2 regions of the Bacillus sp. AFS017336 genome follow, and region 1 is predicted to be linked to the other one. Evidence: riboswitches for the same ligand, from Rfam matches in the RefSeq annotation. Region 1 holds a riboswitch; the other holds the start of a gene.

The links. Region 1 has a riboswitch for cobalamin ahead of CN601_RS19480 (acyl-CoA thioesterase). Riboswitches for the same ligand answer to the same signal wherever they lie in the genome.
Region 2: it holds a riboswitch for cobalamin, as region 1 does, so the genes downstream of both, CN601_RS09540 (ABC transporter substrate-binding protein) here and CN601_RS19480 (acyl-CoA thioesterase) in region 1, are expected to answer to the same signal.

What each region holds. Positions count from the first base shown of each region.
Region 1 is NZ_NUCO01000034.1:51,675-56,721, reverse strand. Features, by position in the region: gene abc-f (ribosomal protection-like ABC-F family protein) at 1-1,479, opposite strand, end outside; gene CN601_RS19480 (acyl-CoA thioesterase) at 1,856-2,350, opposite strand; cobalamin riboswitch at 2,696-2,841, opposite strand; gene CN601_RS19475 (DUF4349 domain-containing protein) at 3,248-4,174, shown strand; gene CN601_RS19470 (hypothetical protein) at 4,327-4,581, shown strand; gene CN601_RS19465 (dynamin family protein) at 4,650-5,047, opposite strand, start outside.
Region 2 is NZ_NUCO01000019.1:18,384-23,430, forward strand. Features, by position in the region: gene CN601_RS09530 (response regulator transcription factor) at 1-608, shown strand, start outside; gene CN601_RS09535 (ATP-binding protein) at 608-2,395, shown strand; cobalamin riboswitch at 2,569-2,741, shown strand; gene CN601_RS09540 (ABC transporter substrate-binding protein) at 2,866-3,825, shown strand; gene CN601_RS09545 (FecCD family ABC transporter permease) at 3,791-4,843, shown strand; gene CN601_RS09550 (ABC transporter ATP-binding protein) at 4,840-5,047, shown strand, end outside.

The DNA.
Region 1 (5,047 bases):
TCTCGTGTGAATGTCTAAATAGTTTGTTGGCTCGTCAAGAACAAGTAGATTTGAGTCTGAAAAATATAGTTTTACGAAAGCAACTCTACACTTTTCCCCCATACTTAATTGAGCAATATTTTTATAAACATCCTCTCTTCTAAAAAGGAAGCAACCCAGTATTGTCCTCGCCTCTGTTTCAGTCATATTTGGAAGAGATAAAATTTCATTTAAAATCGTAGAATCTTCATTTAACGCTTCAAGCTCTTGCATAAAATAACCTATTTTTAATTGTGGGTTATGTCGTACGGACCCATTACTTGGAATCAATAATCCCGTTAATAATTTTAAAAATGTAGATTTTCCAGAACCATTTTTACCTATTACAGCTAATCGATCTTCTCGACCTAACAGAAAGTCAACTTGGCTAAATAATGATTTTTCAGCGTATGAGAAATCTACTTTTTCAAAGGTAATCATTTGCTTTGCAGTGAACGTTTCATTTTCAAAGCTAGCTGCAATTGTCTTAACTTCTTTCGGTTTCTCTACTTTTCTTTTCTCTAATCGTTCTAAATCCTTTTCCTTAGATTTAAATCTTAATGCGTTTTTTGCAGCTTGTTTCTTGGCAAAAGGATCACGTTCACTCGCTGCATTATGCGAGCTTGTAAACCATTGTTTATATTGATTGATCGTTTCGATTAACTTTTTCTTTTCCGCTTCTTGTTTTTCATATTGAGCTTGCTGGGTTTTTCGCTCATGTTCTTTTTGAATTTTATACGCTGAATAGCCACCATTATACTTAAATGTGCCAGCATGCGTTAATTCAACTGTAACGAGCGCAACATCATCAATGAATTGTCGTTCATGTGATATAAAAAGCACACTACCTTTAAAGTTTTTTAACCACTCAGTTAACCATTGAATCGACTCCGTATCTAAATGATTTGTTGGTTCATCTAAAATTAATAGCTTAGGTTGTTTCATCATCACTTTCGCTAATTTAACTTTTGTTTTTTGTCCACCACTTAAATGACTGAACGGGATATTCCATAACTCTTTCGGTAATTGAAATTTCTTTAATACTTGATCTATTTTATTTTCAAAGTCATATCCATCTAATTCTAAATACTTACTTAAATATTCATTATATTTATCAATGTTTTTTTCATTAGATAGGTCAAGCGATAACTTTTCTAAATTCTTCTTTATTAAATAACGTTCTTGATCAAATGATTCGATTACTTCCCTTGCTGTAAGTAATTCCTGGTCTTCTTCATCTGTTAGAAGCCAACCTATATCATCTTTTGAATATTGAATTTGCAAAAACCCTTTATTAAGCGGAATATTTCCTAAAATTGCATTTATAAATGTTGATTTCCCAACTCCATTTTCACCAATTAAAGCAACTCGTTCGCCTTCTTTTAGTTCTAGATTTCCATTTTTAAAAATTGTCATTCCGTTTAACTCTATTTCAATGTTCGATGCTTTTATAATAAACATATATTTCACTCCATCCGATTTAAAAATATCCCTCTGTTTTAGCCCAGAGAAAATAAAAACACACAAGCAGTATCTGCCTGTGTGTAAATTGGATGTAATTTAATAAGCCTAGTACATACGAAAAAGTATATACAAAGTTTAGTTATTATTAAATAAACCATTTTTTTAATTGAATGGATTTACTTAATATTCATTATGGGCTCAAAAAATAGACATACTTATCCAATTTCTCTGTTATCAGGCAGAGTACTTTTTTGCTATTAATTCTTTAGCTTTAAAAGTTATCGGATATTGTACATAGTGTCTAAATTTGATGCCTCCTTAAAAATATTAATTTAATATTAGCTTACTTTTAGTATGATTTCAATCATTACTTTTATTCTTTCCAAATTAATGCCAATTCCTTACTTAGTTTTTTTCTTAATTGGCGACTTTCTAAACGCTTAAATGCTAATTGCTGTAATTTAATTTCTTCTTCAGTTTCTGGTATTGCCTCTACTACTTTATGAGGTTTTCCATCTTTTAGTGCAACAAAAGTTACAAAACATGTTGCCGCCACTCTTTTTTCACCTGAAAGAAGGTCTTCTGCAGTAGCTCGTACAAATACTTCCATTGAGCTTGAGCCTGTTAAGATGACAAATGATTCATAATAAATGCAATCACTTTCGCGAACTGGACATAGAAACTCGACTGAATCCATCGATGCGGTTACACATTCCATTCTCGAATGCTTTGTTGCTGAAATAGAAGCAATTAAGTCCATTGCTGCAAGCATCTTTCCACCGAATAATGTACCATGGTTATTTAAATCAGTTGGAAATATTCTACTACTATCAAATACTCTGGATTCTTTAACGTATCTACTGTTCATCGGTTTCTCCCTACTTTTAATTAATTGAATTATGTATTTCTCTAATTTTTTTGATTTTACCAAAGTTAAAATTCATCTTTTTTTGTCTCATGGCGAGTCTTTATTTCAAATTCAGGCTTTACCCAATTTCATCAATTCTTTCAACTTTGCTGTCTTACATGTTTAATTTCCATCGTTTTTTGCATGTAAAATTGGAAGTTTCATAAATTCCCCTAAAAAAATAAAAAGCATTTTCATCTCAAAAAAGATAAAAATGCCTTAAGATCGTTGGAAAACATAAAATAATGACAATACTTTAAATTAAGCTTTCTTTCAAAAGGCACCTCCCTATCTCTCGTAGGTCAAACAGCGTCGTTAGAATAGGCAGGTCTCCTGACTTTAGAATTTTCATCTATTACAGTGGCGGGACCGCGTTGGAATTTCACCAATCTTCCCTTTTAAGTAAATGAATTAATAAGAATTTCATTTACACCTATTCCCTACTATTTAGTTTTCATTATTTTGTCATAAAATACAAAAATAGTCAAAATATTTATTTCTTTTCCAAAAATAATAATATTCATTCATTATATCTTAATAACTTTTCTATTAAATAAAAGTAACTCACCATAGATTTGCATGTGGTTTTTCATACTAAAAAATATACTTAAAATGTTCAAAAATTGGTTTAAATACCACACTTTCCCTTACTTCTATTTATGGTATAGTAGGTTAAATTAGAAATTTTTAACAAATATAAAATCTGCAACTAAAAAATAATTACTATCGCAATCGAATGTTTGATGAAAGATTAGGAAATAAAGGGAAGGAATACAAACAAAAATTAAACAACTAACCAAACTAATTACGGATCTTTCCAACCCTTAAATTCGACCTACATATGAGGTGATTAAATTCATGTTAATTTATCGTCGTTTTTTTAAAAACTTATTTTTAATACTACTTGTATGTTTATTCGTTTCTGCATGTTCAAATCCTGACTCAAAAAAAGAAATAAGTAGTATGTCATCAAAATCGTTAAAACAAGATCAGAGGGGCTTTGTAAATAACACTGATGCTTCGGTCAAAGATCAAAAAAAGCAACCTTTCGAACAACTTGAAGCTAGTAATCGCAAATTAGTAAAAACAGCTGAATTACAGCTCGAAACAAAGAAATTTGATAAAACCATTTCAGCTCTTGAAAAATCAGTTAGTAGTTCGAGCGGCTATATCGAATCGAATCATATTAGCGGAACATCCATATTGGAAAAGTACTCTAGTAACAACTCTGAGCAATCACCATCAAGAACTGCAAATTATACAGTAAGGGTTCCATCAACAAATTTAAATGAATTTCTAAATAATTTAAATAAGATTGGAAACGTAATTTCAAAAACTGTTTCAACTGATGATATATCCAATCAATACTTTGACACAGAAACGCGTATGAAATCATTAAAAATTCAAGAAGACCGTTTATTGAATTTATTAAAAAAAGCTGGCTCTTTAAAAGACATTTTAGAAATTGAAAAGCAATTAACTGATGTTAGATACGAAATTGAAAGTTTAACAACAACTTTAAAAAGTTATGATTCAGCTGTAAACTACAGTACAATCAATCTTTTTATTAATGAAGTTTCATCGATTACTGATACAACTCCTCCAAAAACGATTGGAGACCGGATTGGTGTAACATTTAAACAAAATGTTGATGCAATCGTAAGTGGATTTAAAAATACGACAGTTTTCTTGATTGGTAATTCTCTTATGATTATTATTTGGTTTGCGATCATTGCAGTTGGTTATTTTATAACGCGGAAAGCCATAAAAAAATATCAATTATAAAACATACCTAAATAGTTTTAAGATAGCATTCTTAAGAATAGAATTTAGTTAGATAGAATAAACCTTTTACCATTTCTCAATATAAGTATCTATTTTACTAATCAGTTTAATAAGTTAGTTTAAAAAACAACTTATAGAAGGAGAACTATTATATGAGTCATCTCTTATTAAGTAGACTAGGTAATTGGAAAATACAAATTCATTGCCACGCTGGTATTCGAACTGTAGGAAATGAGAGAGAAGTTCTTTTACTTGATGAAGAACATGAAAAAATTGCACACTTTTCAATTGATTCAAAAGGAGCCTTTTTAATCCTTCAAATCCCTTGGGGTGGCTATGTGAAAATTAAAGAGGGCTATCAAACAATTGTTGTACATATTCCTTATGAAGAAGTTGCGGAAGAATAATTGTCTTTATTATTGATTTAATAACTTGAAAAAAGAGTGTGCCATTTTGATATTGGCACACTCTTTTATTATTTACGTAATGTTAAAAACTCTAATTGTCTTAAACGCACTGTGAAGAATGTAATCGGATCAAAGTAAATACTTGGATTTGATTTCATGTCATCTAAAGTACGGTTATAGTTAGAAATTGCTAATCTTATTTCATCAACTAGCTCATGAATTTGCTCAAATGGAGCATTTAAGAACATAGCTAAATCTCTTGGTAAAGTCTTTTCAAACATTTCAAATTGTAGGAAAAACTTAGTTGATAGGTCAGATGTAACATCATCGTAGTTTACATTATCAACATATTTTTGGTATTGAGCAACAAGCTTCGATTTATTTTGAGGTAATAAACCTAATAAGATTCCTGAGCTCTTTAAAATAAATTGAGATGGTGATGAGTTTAATAATATATTCATCTCAT
Region 2 (5,047 bases), on a different contig from region 1:
AAGATGCTTTAAATTTAGCATTAAAGAATGAATATTCATTGATTGTACTAGATTTAATGATGCCAAAAATTGATGGAGTTGAAGTTTGTAGGGAATTACGAAAAACTAAAACAACGCCAGTCATCATGCTAACGGCTAAAGGTGAAGAAACAAATCGTGTTCAAGGTTTTGAAGTTGGTACGGATGACTATATCGTTAAACCTTTTAGTCCACGTGAAGTAGTACTTCGAGTAAAGGCTCTATTAAGACGTGCTTCTCCAGTACCGGTATTTACTTCTGATAATACTTCTGCAAAAGACATAGTAGTGTTTCCGCATTTAACGATCGATAATGATGCTCATAAAGTAATTGTAGCTGGTGAAGATATAAGCTTAACGCCAAAAGAATATGAGTTATTATTATTTTTAGCGAAGTCACCTGAGAAAGTTTTTGATCGAGAAACATTGTTAAAATCTGTATGGCAGTACGATTTTTTTGGGGATTTACGAACAGTTGATACACATGTCAAACGACTTCGAGAAAAATTAAGTAAGAGCTCTGAAGATGCTGCAAAAATGATTGTCACAGTATGGGGCGTGGGTTACAAATTTGAAGTAGGTCAGGAGTAATGATTCTAAGAAGTTTAGTTGGAAAGCTTTGGCTTACAATTATATTATTAGTATCTCTTGTGTTATCCTTTCTGACATTTGTCTTAATAGGTTTTTTTGAAAAATTTTATATTGACCTTCAAGTACAAAATATGAAGGATGACGCTTCAAAAATTGCACAATTAATTGAAAATGGCCAACCAATTTCAAATATTGAATATTTATCAAATAATATTGTGAGTAGGTATTCAAGAGTAATTATTTCGATTGATGGTCAAAAACCGTGGTATTCAAACAATACATATGGAATACAAGATTTACCTTTTAAAGAAATACAAAATGATGATGTATTAGACCAAACACTAACTAAAGATAAAGAGGTTAGTAAAAGACTAGTCTACGGTGAAAATAGTGAAAGGGAAAAATTAGTTGTTGGTGTGCCGTTAAATGCTAATGCAAAAAATGGAGCTGTATTTGTTTACCAAACATTGCAACCTGTTAAAGTAATGATTCACCAAACAACTAATTTTGTTTTGCTCGCTGCATCAATTGGAATCGTATTAACAACATTTTTCTCTTTTTTCCTTTCATCAAAAATTACAGCACCGTTAAGAAAGATGAAAGAAGTTGTGGGTAGTATGACTTCGGGTAATTTTAATGTGAAAGTGCCAATTCATTCTAGTGATGAAATTGGAGAGCTAGCCTATTCATTTAATAAAATGAGTAAACAATTAAATTTTAATATGAATGCATTAAAGCAAGAGAAAGAAAAGGTTTCTAATATAATTACAAGTATGGTAGATGGCGTTATTTCAATCGATAATGAAGGACGAATTATAACAACAAATCCACCGGCAGAACGCTTTTTAAAAATGCTTAATGATGATTATTTTGAAGAAGAAACCTCGTCACTCGTTTTAACGAAGGAATTACTAGATTTATTTGAATTAGTTGTTGTAAGTGAGAAAAAGCAATTTATTGAATTAAATTTTGATCAAGGTAATTGGCAAGTTTTAATGTCACCACTTTATAATCAGACAAATATAAGAGGCGTTGTAGCTGTAATCCGAGACGTGACAGAACAAAGGCGTTTGGAGAAGATGAGAAAGGATTTTATAGCTCATGTCTCTCATGAGTTACGTACTCCTATTTCTTTACTACAGGGCTATAGCGAAGCGATTGTAGATGGTGTAGCAGAATCTAAAGAAGAAATGCAAGAGTTGTCACAAATTATTTATGATGAGTCACTTCGAATGGGTAGATTAGTAAATGATTTGTTAGATTTAGCAAGAATGGAAAATGGTTTTACTGAATTGAATCGAGATCATGTCCCATTGATTCAATTTGTAGATCGAATTTTACGTAAGTTCAAAGGGCTAGCAAAAGAAAAAAATATTAAGCTATTTGGTGAAATCGATAATGTTCCACATGTAGATGTATATATCGATGAAGATCGAATGGAGCAAGTTTTTACTAATTTAATTGATAATGCTATTAGACATACAAATGAAAATGGCAGAATAATTGTATCTGTAAGTCAAAATGAAACATCGACAATATTTAGTTTCATTGATTCGGGTGCAGGGATTTCAAGTGAAGATTTACCATTTGTGTTTGAACGTTTTTATAAGGCCGATAAAGCTCGTACTAGAGGTAGGAGCGGTACTGGTTTAGGGTTAGCAATTGTTAAAAATATTGTCAATGCTCATGGTGGATCAATCAAGGTTTCAAGTGAGATTGGACATGGAACGACATTTAAAGTGAAAATCCCTCATGATTTACGAATGAACGAAAAAGATGTAGAGTAATCTTGTTTCATATAAAACATTTTCCTGAGATTTTAGTTTCTAAACTTCAAGTTAAATAAAGTTATGTTTGGACTGTTCTCACCTGGATAAATAATTGAAATATAGTATTTTACACAACAAAATATAAATAAAATAATTGAATTCTTACTCAATATATCTTACGATTGAATTAATGAAATATTGATGAGTTTAGTGCAAGTATTGCTTAAAAGGGAATCTGGTTACAATCCAGAACTGTCCCCGCAACTGTAATGTGGACGAAACGGCTATCCACTGTTCGAAAGAATGGGAAGGACGGAGTAGGTTGAAGCAAAGTCAGTAGACCTGCTAAAGTCATCCTTGTTCAATTCTTCGGGGAGTAAGAGTTTGAAGCAGCAGTTGCAAGACTTCTTGTATATGTATGTTGTTTCAGCCCCGTTCAAAATGAATGGGGTTTTTTTTATGCTTTCCAAAATTTTAGGAGGATTCAAATGAAGAAGTTTTTAGCTAGTTTTATCATGATTTTATTGTGTTTAGGTTTATTTGGTTGTACTAATGATACGACACCAAAAAAATCGAATGTAGGTACAGATGAACAAGCAACTTTTCCAATGACTGTTAAAGATGCTACGAAAAAAGAAGTTACGTTAAAAGAAGCACCTAAAAGAATCGTTTCACTAATTCCAAGTAACACAGAAATCCTTTACTCTATTGGAGAAGGGAAAGAGGTCGTTGGAGTAACTGATTTTGATAATTATCCAAAGGAAGTAAAAAACATTGATAAAGTTGGCGGAAACAATGCTGACATGACTTACAATGTTGAAAAAATTATTTCTCTAAAACCTGATTTAGTATTAGCTCATGAATCAAGTTTAGGAATTTCTGCAGATGGCTTAGAGCAATTAAAACAAGCAGGAATCAATGTGTTTGTCGTTAAAAATGCTGCAACTATTAATGATGTATATGATACAATTTTACAAGTTGGAGAAATCACAGGTAAAACTAAGCAATCTAAAAAAGTAGTAAGTGGAATGAAAACAAAATTAGATGAAATTAGCAAAAAAACAGCTAAAGCAGGTACAAATCCAAAGGTTTGGCTTGAAATATCAGGTCCACCAGAAATATATACAGCAGGCAAAGGTACTTTTCTAGATGAAATGATTTCGATGATTCATGCTAAAAATATAGCTGAAAATCAAAAAGGTTGGGTACAGTACAGTGAGGAATCAGCAATAAAAGCAAACCCAGACGTAATTTTGACTACTTATGGTGATTTTACTCCAAACCTAGAAAAAACGATTATAGCTAGAAAGAACTGGCAAACAGTAAGCGCAATCAAAAATAAACGAGTATATGATATTAATGCAGATACAACATCTAGACCAGGTCCAAGACTTGCAGAGGGAGTCGAAGCAATTGCAAAGGCGGTTTACCCAGAGCTTTTTAAATAATACATATTTAATCTTTATCTTTCCAATTATTTTATTAATTTTTCTATTTATTTTAGGGGTTTCGATTGGTTCTACATCGATTCCCTTTTCTTCTATCATTTCTAGCTTTTCTGATGATATATTTAAAACTAATTATGTTCCAGCAGATATTCAAACAATTGTTATGAATATCCGTGTGCCAAGAGTTTTGTTAGCTGGATTAGTAGGAGCGTGTCTTTCATTAGCTGGAGTCGCGTTTCAAGGTATACTTAAAAATCCATTAGCCGATCCTTTTACATTAGGTGTTTCTTCGGGCGCATCTGTAGGAGCAGTGTTTGTTTTATTTTTTCAAATAAGTTTACCGATTGTTACTTACTTTACTTTACCAGTAGTTAGTATTTTATTTGGTTTTGGTACACTTTTAATCTTATTATTATTTGTAAGAAAATTAGATCGCTCTTTAAATGTCGAAACAATCATATTAGGTGGAATCATAATCAGTTCATTTTGTTCTGCATTGTTATCATTATTTATCACATTTTCGAATAATGAATTACGTGCAGTAATCGGCTGGTTAATGGGGAATATTGGAAGTAGAGGTATTCAGTATTCTTTAAGTTTACTACCATTTTTAATTGTTTCATTTTTGATTTTATTTAGTCAAAATAGACATCTAGATGCGATGACATTTGGTAGTACAAATGCAAAGCATATAGGTATTGATGTGAAAAAATCTACTTATCTAATTTTGCTAACAGGAAGTATTTTATCTGGTGCAGCTGTAGCGGTATCTGGAACAATTGGGTTTGTAGGGTTAGTTGTTCCGCATTTTACTAGACAGCTAGTTGGTCCACTACATAAAAAATTACTGCCATTATCAATGATAAATGGAGCCATATTTTTAATAGGTTCCGATATTTTATCGAGAGTAGTACTCGCGCCTCGAGAATTACCAATTGGAGTAATTACGTCCTTAATAGGTGCTCCAATGTTTGCGTTTATATTACTATCACTGAAAAGAAATAGAGGAAAAGTATGATTAAAAGTCAAGATATCTCATATTCATATGATGGAATTCATACAGATTTGGATGGACTCACCTATTCGATCAATCAAGGAGAATGGCTAGGGATTATTGGACCTAACGGAAGTGGGAAGTCTACATTTTTAAATATTCTATGTGGACTTTTTAAACCTTCTAAAGGAAATGTTAAGTTAGATGGAGAATTAGTTTCTAGTATGT